Rhodopirellula bahusiensis: one gene and its partner. The protein of the gene in region 2 interacts with the protein of the main gene of each other region in a pairwise test. Links are inferred from orthologs where the notes say so. Each region holds a gene or a part of one and is shown on either strand. Other genes may lie near its edges.

What was found. Proteins that work in one complex are often made in the same cells at the same time.
Region 1: the proteins of CEE69_RS02460 (region 2) and gyrA interact in binary tests that used the Escherichia coli proteins (3 or more experiments, as listed by UniProt). The link is inferred for Rhodopirellula bahusiensis from one-to-one orthologs.

What each region holds. Positions count from the first base shown.
Region 1 is NZ_NIZW01000001.1:456,614-462,427, forward strand. The notes cover bases 695-4,176. They hold gyrA (DNA gyrase subunit A), read right to left. Parts: upstream 3,823-4,176; coding sequence 895-3,822; downstream 695-894. Other genes in these bases: CEE69_RS01835 (acylphosphatase), read left to right, coding at 695-784; CEE69_RS01845 (AAA family ATPase), read left to right, coding at 4,021-4,176. Outside these bases: CEE69_RS01830 (alkaline phosphatase family protein), read right to left, coding at 1-390; more of CEE69_RS01835, read left to right, coding at 500-694; more of CEE69_RS01845, read left to right, coding at 4,177-5,814. UniProt on the Escherichia coli protein: A type II topoisomerase that negatively supercoils closed circular double-stranded (ds) DNA in an ATP-dependent manner to maintain chromosomes in an underwound state.
Region 2 is NZ_NIZW01000001.1:623,816-632,104, reverse strand. The notes cover bases 2,854-6,049. They hold CEE69_RS02460 (DNA gyrase subunit B), read left to right. Parts: upstream 2,854-3,239; coding sequence 3,240-5,849; downstream 5,850-6,049. Other genes in these bases: CEE69_RS02455 (AAA family ATPase), read left to right, coding at 5,854-6,049; CEE69_RS02465 (outer membrane protein assembly factor BamB family protein), read left to right, coding at 2,854-3,042. Outside these bases: CEE69_RS02475 (vWA domain-containing protein), read right to left, coding at 1-596; CEE69_RS02470 (DJ-1/PfpI family protein), read right to left, coding at 596-1,168; more of CEE69_RS02465, read left to right, coding at 1,426-2,853; more of CEE69_RS02455, read left to right, coding at 6,050-6,888; pheA (prephenate dehydratase), read right to left, coding at 7,037-8,116. UniProt on the Escherichia coli protein: DNA gyrase negatively supercoils closed circular double-stranded DNA in an ATP-dependent manner to maintain chromosomes in an underwound state.

The DNA of each region.
Region 1 (5,814 bases), 170 kb from region 2 along the record:
ATCGATGTCCGCATCCGTCGTCACGTGAGTTCGCAAAGGAGTCCAGCAAAGATAAGAAGCGGTCCTCAGGTTTGGCTTGACCTGTTTCGCCAACGCAAAACCGTGCGGCGCGGCCTTTGCATCGCGTCCCTTGAAAGAGTTGTCGAGCACACCGTGTCGATCCGCCCAAACACCTGTCAGAAACGTTGTCCAGCCCGGTCCACTGACGGTGTCACTGTCAGTAACATCATCGGAGGTCACTCGCGTTTCGAGACACAGCGTGCCGTTGTCAGCAAGCGAATCCAAGTGAGGAGTCTTGGCCGCAACGAACGCATCGCGACGCAAACCATCGATGCCGATCGTCAGCACTTTGGGTTCACCAGCGGTTGCATGGGCTGCAAACAGTGACACGGAACATACCAATGCGACGCCAACTGAACTCAAACGAAACCAACTCATAAACCGACCGTGTGATGTGATCTGCATTGCCGAACTTGAAAGCGGCCGACACCATAAACCAATGAATGCTATCGAACAAACCAGGAAGATCGTTCGCTATCGAGGCGATGTTCAGGGGGTTGGCTTCCGAGCCAACGCCATTCACCAAGGCCGTGGCCTGAACGTGAAGGGCTTCGTCCGCAACGAACCCGATGGAGACGTCGTTCTGGACGTGCAAGGGCCGGGGAAAGACCTGAACGAACTGCTTCGCCGGATTGGCAGTTCGATGGAAAGAAAGATCAACGAGACATTGATCGATGATCGCGAACCGCTGCCGGATCGCGAAAAATTCTCAATTCGTTATTGAGAAATAAATACAAAACGCCGACCATCAACGGGCCGGTGAGTTGTTTTAACTTGACCCGTTGCATCGACGTTTCAATGCATCAATGAGTTGTCAGCGAGACCTGACGTACCTCATTCCGATGTGGAGTCGGTTTCGGGAGCGGCGTCAGCTTCCGCTGCGGGTTCGGCTTGCGATGCAGATTCAGCTTGCGTGCTGCCTTCAACTTCGGCAACTTCTTCAGCGTTCTCCTCAGCAGGCACACGTACAACGGCGATCAATTCATCGCCGTCATCCACATTCATGATGCGAACACCTTGCGTGTTCCGACCAATCACGTTGATGTCGCCGGCACTGATTCGTTGCAGTTTGCCTTTCGCAGTCATCAGGAACAGTTCGTCGTCATCGTTGACGCGAGCGATACCGATGACCTTGCCGTTCCGCTCGCTGGTCTTGATGTCGCGAAGACCTTTGCCTCCTCGCTTCTGAGTGCGATAGCGAGCCGAACCGCTGGCGGCCGAGCCTTCTTCGTCGCCGCTTTCGCTGGACGCATCCGAATCGTTTTCGGAAAGTTCGGCCAGGTTGGGTCCAAACGGCGTGCGTTTGCCGTAGCCGTTCTTGCAAACCGTCAGCAGCGTCGCCTCGGGATCGGTCACGACCATTCCGACCACCGCGTCGTCGCCGACCAACGAAATCCCCTTCACGCCGGACGTGTTACGTCCCATCGGACGAGAATCGGATTCACGGAAACGGATCGCCATGCCGTCGGAGGTGACCAAGATGACTTCATCGCCAGGCCCAACCACCGCGGCATCCACCAACTCGTCGCCGTCGCGAAGTTTGATGGCAATGATGCCACCTCGTTTCGGTCGGCTGTATTGTTCCAGCGGAGTCTTCTTCACCAGACCGCTTTTGGTCGTCATCACGATCGTGTGACCGGGCTGGTTGAAATCGCGAACGGCCAAGCACTCAGCAATTTGTTCGCCTTCTTCCATCTGCAACAGGTTCACGATCGCGCGGCCTTTGGCATCACGAGCGAGCTGCGGGATGTCATAGACCTTCTGCCAACGCACTTTCCCGGCCGTCGTGAAGAACAACAGGTACGCGTGGGTGCTGGCGACAAACAAGTGCTCGATCGGATCTTCGTTATCGCTCTTGGCACCCTTCATGCCTTTGCCACCACGACGCTGCGTGTTGTAGACGCTGGTCGGCGTACGCTTGATGTAACCACGGTGACTGATGGACACGACCATCGTCTCTTCCGTGATCAAATCTTCCAGGTCAATGTTGCCCAGCTCTTCGTGGCTGATCTCGGTTCGACGTTTGTTGCCGAAGCGACGCTTCATTTCCTCGAGGTCTTCTTTGATGATGCCGTTGATACGGCTGGGGCTGCCCAGGATATCGATGTAGTCGATGATTTCCTTCAGCAGTTCAGCATGCTCCCCGGAGAGTTTCTCTTGCTCCAGGTTGACCAATTGTCCCAAACGCATGCGAAGAATTTCGTCGGTTTGGACACTGGTCAGCGTGTACGAATCGGCTTCACCACGTTCCAACTGGAACTGCTTGAACCCTTCGTCACCGAGAGCCCGCTGCATCATCGATGACGGGCACTCAATGCCCATCAAGCGTTCTTTCGCTTCGGGCTGTGTGCGACTCGTGCGGATCGTTTGAATGATCTCGTCGATATTGGCGAGCGCCAGCAACAAACCTTCGACGGTGTGTTTGCGACGACGGGCACGAGCGAGGAGGAACTGCGTGCGGCGCCGGATGACCGTGACGCGGTGACGCAGGAACTCGGCCAGCATCTCCTTCAGCGTCAACTCGCGCGGCTTGCCGTCGACGAGGGCCAAGAAGATCAACGAGAACGTGTCTTGCAGTGGCGAGAACTGGTACAGCTGGTTCAAGATCACGTCCGGATCTTCGCCACGCTTCAGTTCGACCACTAATCGAACGGGTTCCTTCAAATCGCTTTCGTCGCGAATTCCGGAGATCCCTTTGATCCGGTCTCCGTTGACGAGCGCCGCGATCTTTTCAATGATCCGGTCGCGATATTGCTGGTAAGGAATCTCGGTGATGACGATGCGACTCCGGTTGCCCTTCATCTCTTCGACTTGGCAACGGGCGCGGACCACCATCGTGCTTCGTCCGGTCTTGTACCCACGACGCACGCCGGCACGTCCGCAGATGATGCCGCCGGTCGGGAAGTCAGGACCGGGGATGATCTCGCACAACTCATCGAGCGATGTTTCCGGTTCTTCGATCAACTTGATCAAAGCATCGCAAACTTCAGTCGGGTTGTGAGGCGGGATACTGGTCGCCATCCCGACCGCGATGCCGCCTGATCCGTTGATCAACAGGTTGGGGAACTTGCTGGGCAAGACCGTTGGTTCGGTTCTCGCTTCATCGTACGTTGGGATGTAGTCGACGGTGTCAAGCTTCAGATCTTCCAACATCGCGGCCGCAACCGCGCCCATGCGAGCTTCTGTATATCGCATGGCAGCCGGGGGCAATCCAGCAACGCTACCGAAGTTCCCCTGCTTGTCGATCAACAAGCATCGCATGTTCCATTCTTGAGCCATCCGAACGAGCGTCGGATAGATCACACTTTCACCGTGAGGGTGATAGTTACCCGAGGTGTCACCGGAAATCTTGGCACATTTGACCCGCTTGCTGCCTGGGCCGAGGTTCAAGTCATTCATGGCGACCAAGATTCGACGCTGCGACGGTTTTAAACCGTCACGCACATCGGGCAAGGCTCGACTGACGATCACGCTCATCGCGTAAGTCAGATAGCTCTCGCGGAGCTCGTCTTCGATGGGCAGATCGACCATCCGAAGCGCGCCATGCCCCCCGTGCGGATCCGGGTTGCCTTCCGAACCGTTGCCAGGAGGTGGTTCGGCGCCACCGGGCGGATTGCCTGAACCAGGCGGATTTTGAGTGCCACCACCGGCAGCTGCATCGGTGTTGCCAGCCCCGTTTTCCTGTCCACCGTTGTCGGAGGATCCGTTCACTTCGCCCGCGTTTTCGTCGCCTGGTTCCTGATTTTCGCCGTCTTCAGCCAAGGGATTTGCTCGTTTGTCACGGGGGAAGCGGGCTGGTGCCGATCGCTGATCCGCAGGCCCAAAATTGGAATGCCCATTTTACCTCGTTCACACGTTTTTCACAACGCCGCGAGGCTTTCTGAACATTGACGCAAGCCATTGTTTTCCAAATACTTACGACGGTCTTTTTGATACCCATGTCCCCTCCGGATTCCAGCCATGAGTTCCCCCAGCGACGACGCGATTCTGCAATCCATTCGGCTGTATCGCGAAGCCCTTCAGCAAACGCTGGATCTGTTCGTCGAATCGGGAAAAATCGCCGAAGGCAGCTACGGTTGGCTGGCGGGATCGAACGAGCCCGAACCGACCGACAATGACAACCTGCCGCAGCAGATGGCCGACCTTCACGAAGGGTTCGCGATGAAGGTTTTCGCGACGATGGTGCCCGCCAGCACCGCACGCAACCTCGAACAACGCCAACTCGGTCGCATCCTGCTGGAACACGTTTGGGGCGAATCCGTTCAAGGCAGCAAACTGCACGAGGCAATCGATTGGCTGATCACCACCGCCGAAGGATTCTCCTGGTACGAAGTCACGCGGCCGTTCCTCGAACTGCCCTCGCTTCGCGACCGATGGGGCGAAGTCATCACCGCTGCGACTCGCATGGCTCACTTGATTGTGATGGTCGATGGCGATGACAGTAGCGTTGAACGTTCGCGTTTGCAGTCCATGCTCGATGGCCTCGAGAACGCAAAGCAAGTCGCCAAGTCACCGACCAGCGTCACCGCGCCGACCGTCACGTCCGAGTCACCGACTTTGGATCATCAAGCCGACCTGGACAACGCCCGCGAAGCCATCTCGTGGCTGAGAACCGAAGCCAAACGACTGCGTGAAGGAACTGGCCACGATGCCGCCAACAAGCCCACGCCAACGCGCGCCGGTGGTGGGCCGCCCGTGACGAACGAGCAATCCAAACCTGCCCCAAATGAACCTGCCGAGGTCGACGAACGAACTGCGGAAGAACGCTTGGCCGACGCCCGAGCCAAACTGGATCGCTTGATCGGATTGGACGCGATCAAGAATCAGATTCAAACGCTTGCGAACTTCCTGGCGATGGAACGCCACCGCGAAAAAGAAGGTTTGCCGACGACTAAGCCCAGCCTTCACATGGCCTTTGTTGGAAACCCAGGAACTGGCAAGACCACCGTCGCGCGGATCATCGCGGAAATCTATGGCGGACTGGGCGTGTTAGAAAAAGGCCATTTGGTTGAAACTGATCGCAGCGGCTTGGTCGCTGAATACGCCGGCCAAACGGGCCCCAAGACCAACGCGAAAATTGACGAAGCACTCGACGGCGTGCTGTTCATCGATGAAGCCTACACGTTGATCGACGAGAGCGGCCAAGACCAATACGGCCGCGAAGCAATTCAAACGCTTCTGAAACGCATGGAAGACCAACGCGATCGGTTGGTCGTGATCCTGGCGGGTTACCCCAAGGAAATGACCAAGATGATCCGCAGCAACCCCGGGCTCAGCTCGCGGGTCGGAACAACGATGCACTTCGACGATTACGACGCCGAGGCCTTGTGCCGGATCTTTGAACTGATCGCTGCAAAAGCTCAGTACGTGATTCCGACCGAAAGTCGACGGCGACTGCTGCGAGGCTTCACACATCTGTACTTCAATCGCGATCGGCACTTTGGCAACGGCCGAACGTCTCGCAACTCCTTCGAACGCAGCGTCCGCCGACTGGCAAACCGCATCGCAGGCTCAACGGAAATCACTCGCGAACTGCTGACAACGCTGCAGCCATCCGACATCGAAATCCCGGACCTGACCGACGCACAACTCGACGCGATGACCGAACCAAGCGGCATGATTCGAGTCACTTGCCCACACTGCGACACACCTCAAGTGATCGAAGACACAATGATGGGCACAACCACCAACTGCAATGCATGCCACGAACCCATGGACGTCCAGTGGGGCAGCCCCGTGATCGACTTGAAAGCC
Region 2 (8,289 bases):
TCTATCACGCTTGGAAGCGGTTCGCCCGAAGGCGTTGGTTTGTCTTCGCCGAAAAGGAGCGAGTCTTCGTGAGCGTCGAGTTCAGCGGTCGAGCTCGGCTCAAGCGAACCTGGCTCGGTTGAAAACTCCGGTTCAGGATCAGCGATTGGTGAGGTTGGGATCGCATCCGGTGATTTGGTTTCACCAAGACGCCTCATCTTGGGTGCTCGTACCGAAACACCGTGACTCAGATCACGCCGGGTGCTGACCTTCGTGAATGAATCAAACGCTTCGCGAACTTCGTTCCAGGAAGCAAAGCGGCTGGAGCTTGGAAGCTTCGGCGGATTCAGGTTGTGTCCAGACGCAGTTGTTGAAGGCTCGCCGACGTTGGGCTGCTCGACGGGTTGCCCGGTTTCGATCGATTCCAGTTCGGCCTCGATTTGCGACGCGGTTGCTTCGAGTCGAACGGCATTGGCCTCCAGCCTCGCTGCATGCGCTTCGCGACGGACGCGAAGCAGTTCGGCCTGCAATTGCGATTTCCGATCACGCAACGCATCGGCGTGATCCGGAGAAAGGCCGGAGGCTGGGTCGACGCGGTTGGGATCGGGAGCGTTCATCAATCGGATGGGAGCAGTCGGCAGAATTCTCGCATCCATGCGGGGTGAGCGGGCCAGGCTGGTGCGGTGACCAAGTTGCCATCGACGTGGGCGGTGTCCATGCCCTCGCCGGGAGTCATGTAGGTTCCACCGCCGATCTGAACCTCGGGGGCGACGGCCGGGTAACAGCTGCACTCGCGGTCTTTGAGCACGCCCGCTGCGGCCAAGATTTGAGGCCCGTGGCAGACCGCGGCGATCGGTTTGTTCTGATCCGCGAAATGGCGAACGATGTCGAGGACCTTCTCGTTCAGCCGCAGGTACTCGGGGGCTCGGCCGCCTGGGATGACCAAGGCGTCGTAGGTTTCGGGCTGCAGTCCATCGAAGTCGGCGGTGATTGCGAATCGGTGCCCGGGTTTTTCGCTGTACGTTTGGTGACCCTCGAAATCATGGATCGCCGTGGCCACGGAGTCGCCCGCGGATTTGCCGGGGCAGACGGTGGCCACTTCGTGTTCCAGCATCAGCAACATCTGATAGGGAACCATGGCTTCGTAATCTTCGACGAAGTCGCCGACGAGCATCAAAATTTTGGCCATTCTGCCTGGGAGCGGATTCGAGGGAATGGGAACGACGCCGCTGGGGCTTGCCCGGTAGAGGGGCGGAAGCTGGCGACCTAAAAGAAGAACGCGAAAAAACGGTGTGGATCACGACGTTTGAATCGATCTTTCGGCCTTTTTTTCGCGAGCTGAGTGTACCCAAAATCCTTCAGATTGGGAAATTCGCGGTCGGAGCTTTAGTGGATTATGCTGAACAGTCTTCCGGATGGCTCCCATTCTTTTCTGGTATTGCTGCAATGCACCGCTCTTCTCACTTCCGTCTCATCCTTTCATTGACGCTGGTCACCGCCAATGCGGTCGGTTTTGCTGCGTCCGCGCTCGCTGATCACGAGTTGCTGGGCCCGGTCGAGACCCGCCAGCTTGGGTTGGAAGAAGTGTGGCGCCGCAATCTGAGCGTTCCCGCTGGTCGCCAGTCCATCGTCGATCAAAAGATGGTCGTTCACCAAACACAAAGCCACGTGTTTGTGGAAATCGTCGAAAAGTCGGGCGAGCCAAAGCCGGCCGAATCAGAACCCGTTGCCGAAGGTGAAGACGCAACTCCGGTCATCGACGAAACGGCCGTCATCTACGCTCGTTTTCAGGTCGACAGCGACGCGACCAAACGCGGTGCAATAGACCAAAAAGAAGCCGAGCGATTGGGGCGCAATGAAATCCGCCGCTTAGAACGTCGCGGCATCGAAGCTGAGTCGCGGATTCGTAAGATTCCGATGATTCGGTTCTACACCCTGTCGGACGACGGCACCGTCGAGTGCCGGGACGCTGAGTCAGGTGATTTGATTTGGTTGCAACGGGTTGGATCCGAACGACGTGGCTACGGCGGACTGGGAGTGGACGAAGAGTTCGTCTCCGTCGTCAACGGTGGCGAGTTGGTCAAGCTGGACGTCAAGAACGGACAGGTGTTTGGAGTGACTGCGTTGGAGTACGTGCCAACTCGAGGCGTCGTGCATTGCAATGGGTTCGCGCTCGTGCCATCGATTGGTGATCGGGTGGCTGGTTATGGATTGGTCGACCCGACGATCGATCCGTTCGCGGAGATCGTTGCCGGATCGGCTCTTGAAGTGCCAACACATTCGGCGGATTCCAACAAAGTGGCTTGGGGAACCAGTCAGGGATTTGTCTATGTGATGGAAATGGATGGTGAACCCAACGTTCAGTTTCGATTGAACACGGATGGCATCGTCAGTGGGGCTCTCGCTTCTGCTTCGGGCGAACGATTCTTCTTCGGTTCTGAATCGGGTCAGATCTACGGCATCAAGGCCACTCGCGAAGGCGAAGTGTTGTGGAGCCGTCCGACCGGAGAGCCGATTTACTCCAGTCCGATCTTCTTCGACGAAAAGGTCCTCTTTCCGACGACTTATGGCAATTTGATGTGCGTGTCGGCCAGCGATGGTTATTCGGTTTGGCCACAAACGGTGCCTGGTGTTCAGGAATTGCTTGGCGCGATCGATGGAAAAATCTATGCGAGAAGCCTGTCAGGATCGCTGCTGGTGATGGCGATGGAAGATGGCTCGTTGCTCGGGCGTTTTCCCAGCATTCAGCCCGACTCCTTGCTGGTCAATCGCTACACCAACCGTCTCTATCTGGTCAACAATCGCGGTACGATGCAGTGTCTGCGTCGTCCCGGTTCGGTCATTCCAAAGGTGATCAAATCCTCCGCTCCCGTCGAAACCGAAGAGGAAGCCGAGGATCAACTGGAAGAGAAGAAGCCCGAACAGACCGCTCCCAAGAACACGGATCCCTTTGGTGCACCTGGTGCGGATCCATTTGGCGGCGGTGGAGCGGATCCATTTGGTGACACCATGGAAGATCCCTTTGCTCCCGCGGGGGCGGGAGATCCTTTCGGTGACATCTGATTCGCCCGGGATCGGTCCTCGTGGCTGTCTGCGGAACCGGAAACGTTTCCTGGATTGGCCACGCACGTGATCTAGCGCAAAGTCGTTCTATTTGGTAGACTATTGGCTGCTATTTGACGCTTTTTTTTGACGTGGGGGCGAGTCCGCTTCCGATGTCAAAAACCCCGCATTTGACGGCCTCCACGGGCCGCCCATTCATGAGCGATTCCTCCTCGACTGACCCTGCATCAAACGACCCATCCGAGGATCCAAACGCTGTGCCCGCTGGTGCGGTTTCCGGCGACGGAAATTCAGCCGAGGAGATTGCTGGCCCGCAAAAGCCAATGGAGCGTGTCTCGACCGGGCCGGCGGCAAATTCGGAGTACACCGACAAGGATTTGCTGCACCTGTCGGATCTCGAGCACGTGCGAGAGCGTCCCGGGATGTACATCGGTGACACGACCGTTCGCGGTTTGCACCACCTGGTCTACGAAGTCGTTGACAACTCGATCGACGAAGCCATGGCCGGTTTCGCCAAATCGGTCAGCGTGACGGTTCATACCGATGGCAGCGTCACGGTCGAAGATGATGGTCGCGGTGTCCCCGTGACACGTCATGATCAATTGTCAGAAGAGCTGGATCGCGAAGTCAGCACGCTGGAAGGCGTGATGACGGTTCTGAAGTTCGGCGGCAAGTTCGAAAAGGGTGCCTATCAAACTTCGGGCGGTCTGCACGGCGTCGGTGTGACCGTGGTGAACTTTCTGAGTCAGTGGGCCGAGGTCGAAGTCAGCCGCGATGGTTCGACTTGGACTCAGGGCTACGAACGCGGGATTCCAACGGGCCCCATTCAAAAAGGCCGGCCAACGAAGAAGTCTGGAACGAAGACCACGTTCAAGGCCGACGGGCAGATCTTCAGTGTCACCAAGTACAACTTTGACACACTGCAAAAACGCCTTCAGGAACTCGCGTTCCTCAACAGTGGCGTTCGAATCAAATTCTTGGACGAACGAAACGGCGAAGGCGGCGACTATCAGTACGACCGTGGGATCGTTGAGTTTGTCGAGCATCTCAACCGCGCCAGCGATGTGCTGCACGGGGACGTGATTCAGTTCGTCGGTGAGAAGGACGGCGTCGAGTACGACATGGCGCTGCAGTACAGCACCGAGTTCACTGAAACGGTTCAGTCGTACGTCAACAACATTCATACGATCGAAGGCGGAACGCACGTGTCCGGCTTCCGCTCGGCGTTGACGCGGACGCTGAACAACTACGGCAAAAAAGAAGGCCTGTTCAAGAACACAACTCCGACCGGCGACGATTTTCGAGAAGGTCTGACGGCGGTCATCAGCGTTCGCGTTCCGCATCCACAGTTTGAAGGTCAGACCAAGACCAAGCTCGGCAACGGTGAAGTCGACGGCATCATTACCAGCGGTGTTGGCGAGGCGCTCAACAAATACCTGGAAGAGAATCCTCGAACGGCCAAGGCGATTGTTCGCAAAGGTTTGCTCGCGGCCGAGGCTCGTGAAGCAGCTCGCAAAGCCAAGGATCAACTTCGAAAACGAAAGGACGCGCTCGGTGGCGGTGGCTTGCCCGGCAAGCTTCGCGATTGCATCTCCAAAAACATGGAAGAGTGCGAAGTCTACCTGGTCGAAGGTGATTCGGCCGGTGGATCGGCCGAAGGCGGACGGATGCGTGAGTACCAGGCGATCTTGCCCCTCCGCGGTAAGATCATCAACGCGTACAAGAGTCGCGAAGACAAGGTGCTGGCCAATGAAGAAGTCCAGTCGATGATCCAAGCGATCGGCACCGGGATTGGTGCGGATCAGGATCTCACGCGACGCCGGTACAACAAAGTCATCATCATGACGGATGCCGACGTCGATGGCAGTCACATTCGCACGCTGTTGCTTTGTTTCTTCTATCGGCAGATGTATCAATTGGTTGCCGCCGGGCACGTTTACGTGGCTCAGCCGCCGTTGTTCCGCGTCTCCCAGGGCAAGAACCGGTACTACATTCAGTCCGAAGAGGAGATGAAGAGCCAGTTGCTCGAACGTGGTTTGAACGACACGCGATTCGAGACCGAAGATGGTCGCAGTGCCGAAGGCGATGCGATGCGAGCACTTTGCGTCGCACTGGCATCGATGGAAGACGCGATTGTCGCACTCGAGCGACGTGGTGTCAGTCTGCGTGTGCACAGCGAACGGTTTGATCCTGTGACCGGCAAGCTGCCTCCGTTTTTGCTGACGATCCAAGGCGAAGAGCATTGGTTCATGAAGCAAGCCGACGTTGAGACATATCTTGCCGACAACAACGCAACTTTGGATATCGACCAACCGGATGAAGAGTTGGAAGTGGAAGGCGAGGAACAGCCTAAGAGTGAAGAACCTGAAAAGGTGGTCGCTCACTTGGCCGAGCTTCACGAGGTCCGAACAATCAACAGCGGCTTGAAAGACTTGGACCCACTTGGGTTCGGGTTGCAGGATTTGATCCCTGCTGACCGCACCGGTTCGACCACCGCACGATTCGAGCTCGTTCGTGGGGAAGACTTGCGACGTCCACTCGAAGACTTGCGAGAGTTGTTGCCGGAAGTGCGAGCTGCCGGTGAAAAAGGTCTGCAAGTGACTCGCTTTAAAGGACTGGGTGAAATGAACGCGGAAGAGCTCCGCGAAACAACGCTCGATCCTGCCAACCGCACGCTGGTGAAGGTCAATCTGACCGACGCGGGTGCGGCCGACGAAATGTTCCGTTTGTTGATGGGTGACAAAGTCGAACCCCGTCGCGAATTCATCGAAACCCACGCACTTGATGTGCGAAACTTGGACGTCTAGCACGATGGTCACACCGCCTCCCAGAGACAACACCGAAGGTTCAGACATCGAAACTGCGGAGGCGTTGATCCAAAGCGTTGCCCAGGTCAAAGAACAGGTCGGCCGAATCGTGGTTGGCCAGAGCGATGTGATCGAGCAATTGCTGATTGCGATCTTGGCTCGCGGCCATTGCTTGTTGGAAGGCGTGCCCGGACTGGCGAAAACGTTGATGGTGCGGACGTTGGCCAGTTCGATGAGCTTGGATTTTCGTCGCATTCAGTTCACGCCTGATCTGATGCCCGGCGACATCACGGGCACGGACATCATTCAGGAAGATCACGAAACCGGGCGCCGAGAAATGTTGTTCCGGCCTGGCCCCGTTTTCACGCAAATGCTGTTGGCCGACGAGATCAACCGGACACCACCCAAGACGCAGGCGGCGCTTTTGGAAGCGATGCAGGAACATGAGGTCACCGCGGGCGGCAAGACCTACGCTCTGAAAGAACCGTTCTTTGTTCTTGCGACGCAGAACCCGATCGAGCAAGAGGGGACCTATCCGCTTCCCGAAGCTCAACGCGATCGGTTCTTGTTCCACGTCGTTGTTGGCTATCCGTCACGCGATCAAGAAGCCGAGATTGTTGAGCGAACCACGTCAGGAGATTTGGCGGACGTTCAGCCGGTCGTCAGCGGCGAAGACATTTGCAAATTTCAATCTGTTGTTCGGCGAGTTCCCTTGCCCGAGCATGTGAAGAACTGGGTGATCGATGCGGTTCGAGCGGCGCGTCCGAGTGAGCCTGATGCCAAGGGTTGGGTTAAGGAATGGATCCAGTGGGGGCCGGGACCCCGTGCGAGCCAACAGTTGGTTTTGGCGTCTAAAGCCCGTGCGTTGTTGCACGGTCGCACACATGTAACGCTCGAAGACGCACAGGCTCTCGCGCTGCCGGTCTTGCGTCACCGGATTGTTCCAACCTTTTCTGCCGAAGCGGATGGCATCGCGGTCGAGGATCTGATCGAGCGTTTGGTGGCGGAACAAACCGCTGGCGCGGCATCCGTGCTGTAAGAAGGTAGGCAGGGCTGATTTTGATATAGGTTGGCCACTCTTGGCCGACATCCACAACCTGGCGGGCAAGAGTGCCCATCCCACATGCGTTAAAGCGTCGTTGACGGCTCAATCGACGAGCCGTAACGCTGCGAGTTGTGAATGTCGCTCAGCTTTCTGCTCTCGCCGGTCGGCAGTAGCTTCCTAGCACGTCCGTGTGATGCGTTGCGGATTTCAAGTGTTCGATTGCTTTCGCGACCGCGGGATCTTGGCGATGCCCGGGGAATTCGACGACGAAGAAGTACTCGTTCTTCGTGCCGGGTTGGGGAAAGGATTCGATCCAAGTCAGGTTGAGTTCATGTTCTTTGAAGATGCCCATCGCATCGGCCAGTGTTCCTGGCTGGTGGGCGACTTGGAACAAGAGCGTTGTTTTGTCGTTCCCGGTGGCGGCGGGTTGGTCGTGGCCAAGGACTGCAAAGCGGGTGACGTTGTCGCGGTTGTCTTCGATGTTTGCGCCAATGACGCGAAGGCCGTGGCGGCGACCGGCTGCTTCGCTGGCGATCGCTGCGACGCCGGGTTGTGTGACGGCTAATTTGGCTGCGGCGGCCGTCGAGCTGCATTCGATCAGCTTCGCATTGGGCAAATGGTTGGCCAGCCAAACGCGGCACTGCGAGATCGCTTGCGGTTTGCTGTGCACTTCCTTGATCGCTTCGTGATCGCACATCGCGAGCAGCTGATGGTGAATCGCCAGCTGAACTTCACCAGTGATCGAGACTTCGCCTTCGGAAAGTCGGCCAAAGGTGTCGACCACGCGACCATCGGTGCTGTTTTCGATCGGCACAATTCCGCCGGCGCAGTCGCCTCGACTGACGGCATCGAACACTGCGCCAATCGATGGGACGGGCAGCAAGTTGGCTGCTTCGCCGAAGTAGGCGAGTGCCGCGAGGTGGCTGTAACTGTCCGGCGGTCCCAAGAATGCAAATGTTCCTGACCGCGTCGCTTGCCAGCAAGCCGACGCGACGTGCCGCAAGACACTGCGCTGGACATCCGGGCTGATCGTTGGATCGGCGGACGCGGTGTCTGGTTTCTGTTGGCCAATGAGGCGGTCAATCGAAGCCAACGTGTTTGCCCAATCCGAGTCCGTTTTGGTGCCCGCTTTCTTCGCCAATGCCTGGCAGCGTTGACTCAGCAGGTCAAGGATCTGGGTGTCGATTGATTCGATCGTATCGCGTGGTTCAGCTGAAGTCATGAGAGCAATTTTTCAGGCGTGAGCGAAGTGTGACTGCCGTTTTGGCAAGGCAGCATTGTGGCATGGAGCGAAGTTTTGAGTGGGCTGCCAAAACGGTTTTGAATGATTTTTTTGAAACGTGTGACTCTGGTTTTGGTCGGTGAATCACGTGTTTTTTTGTGTTTGTCGTTTTG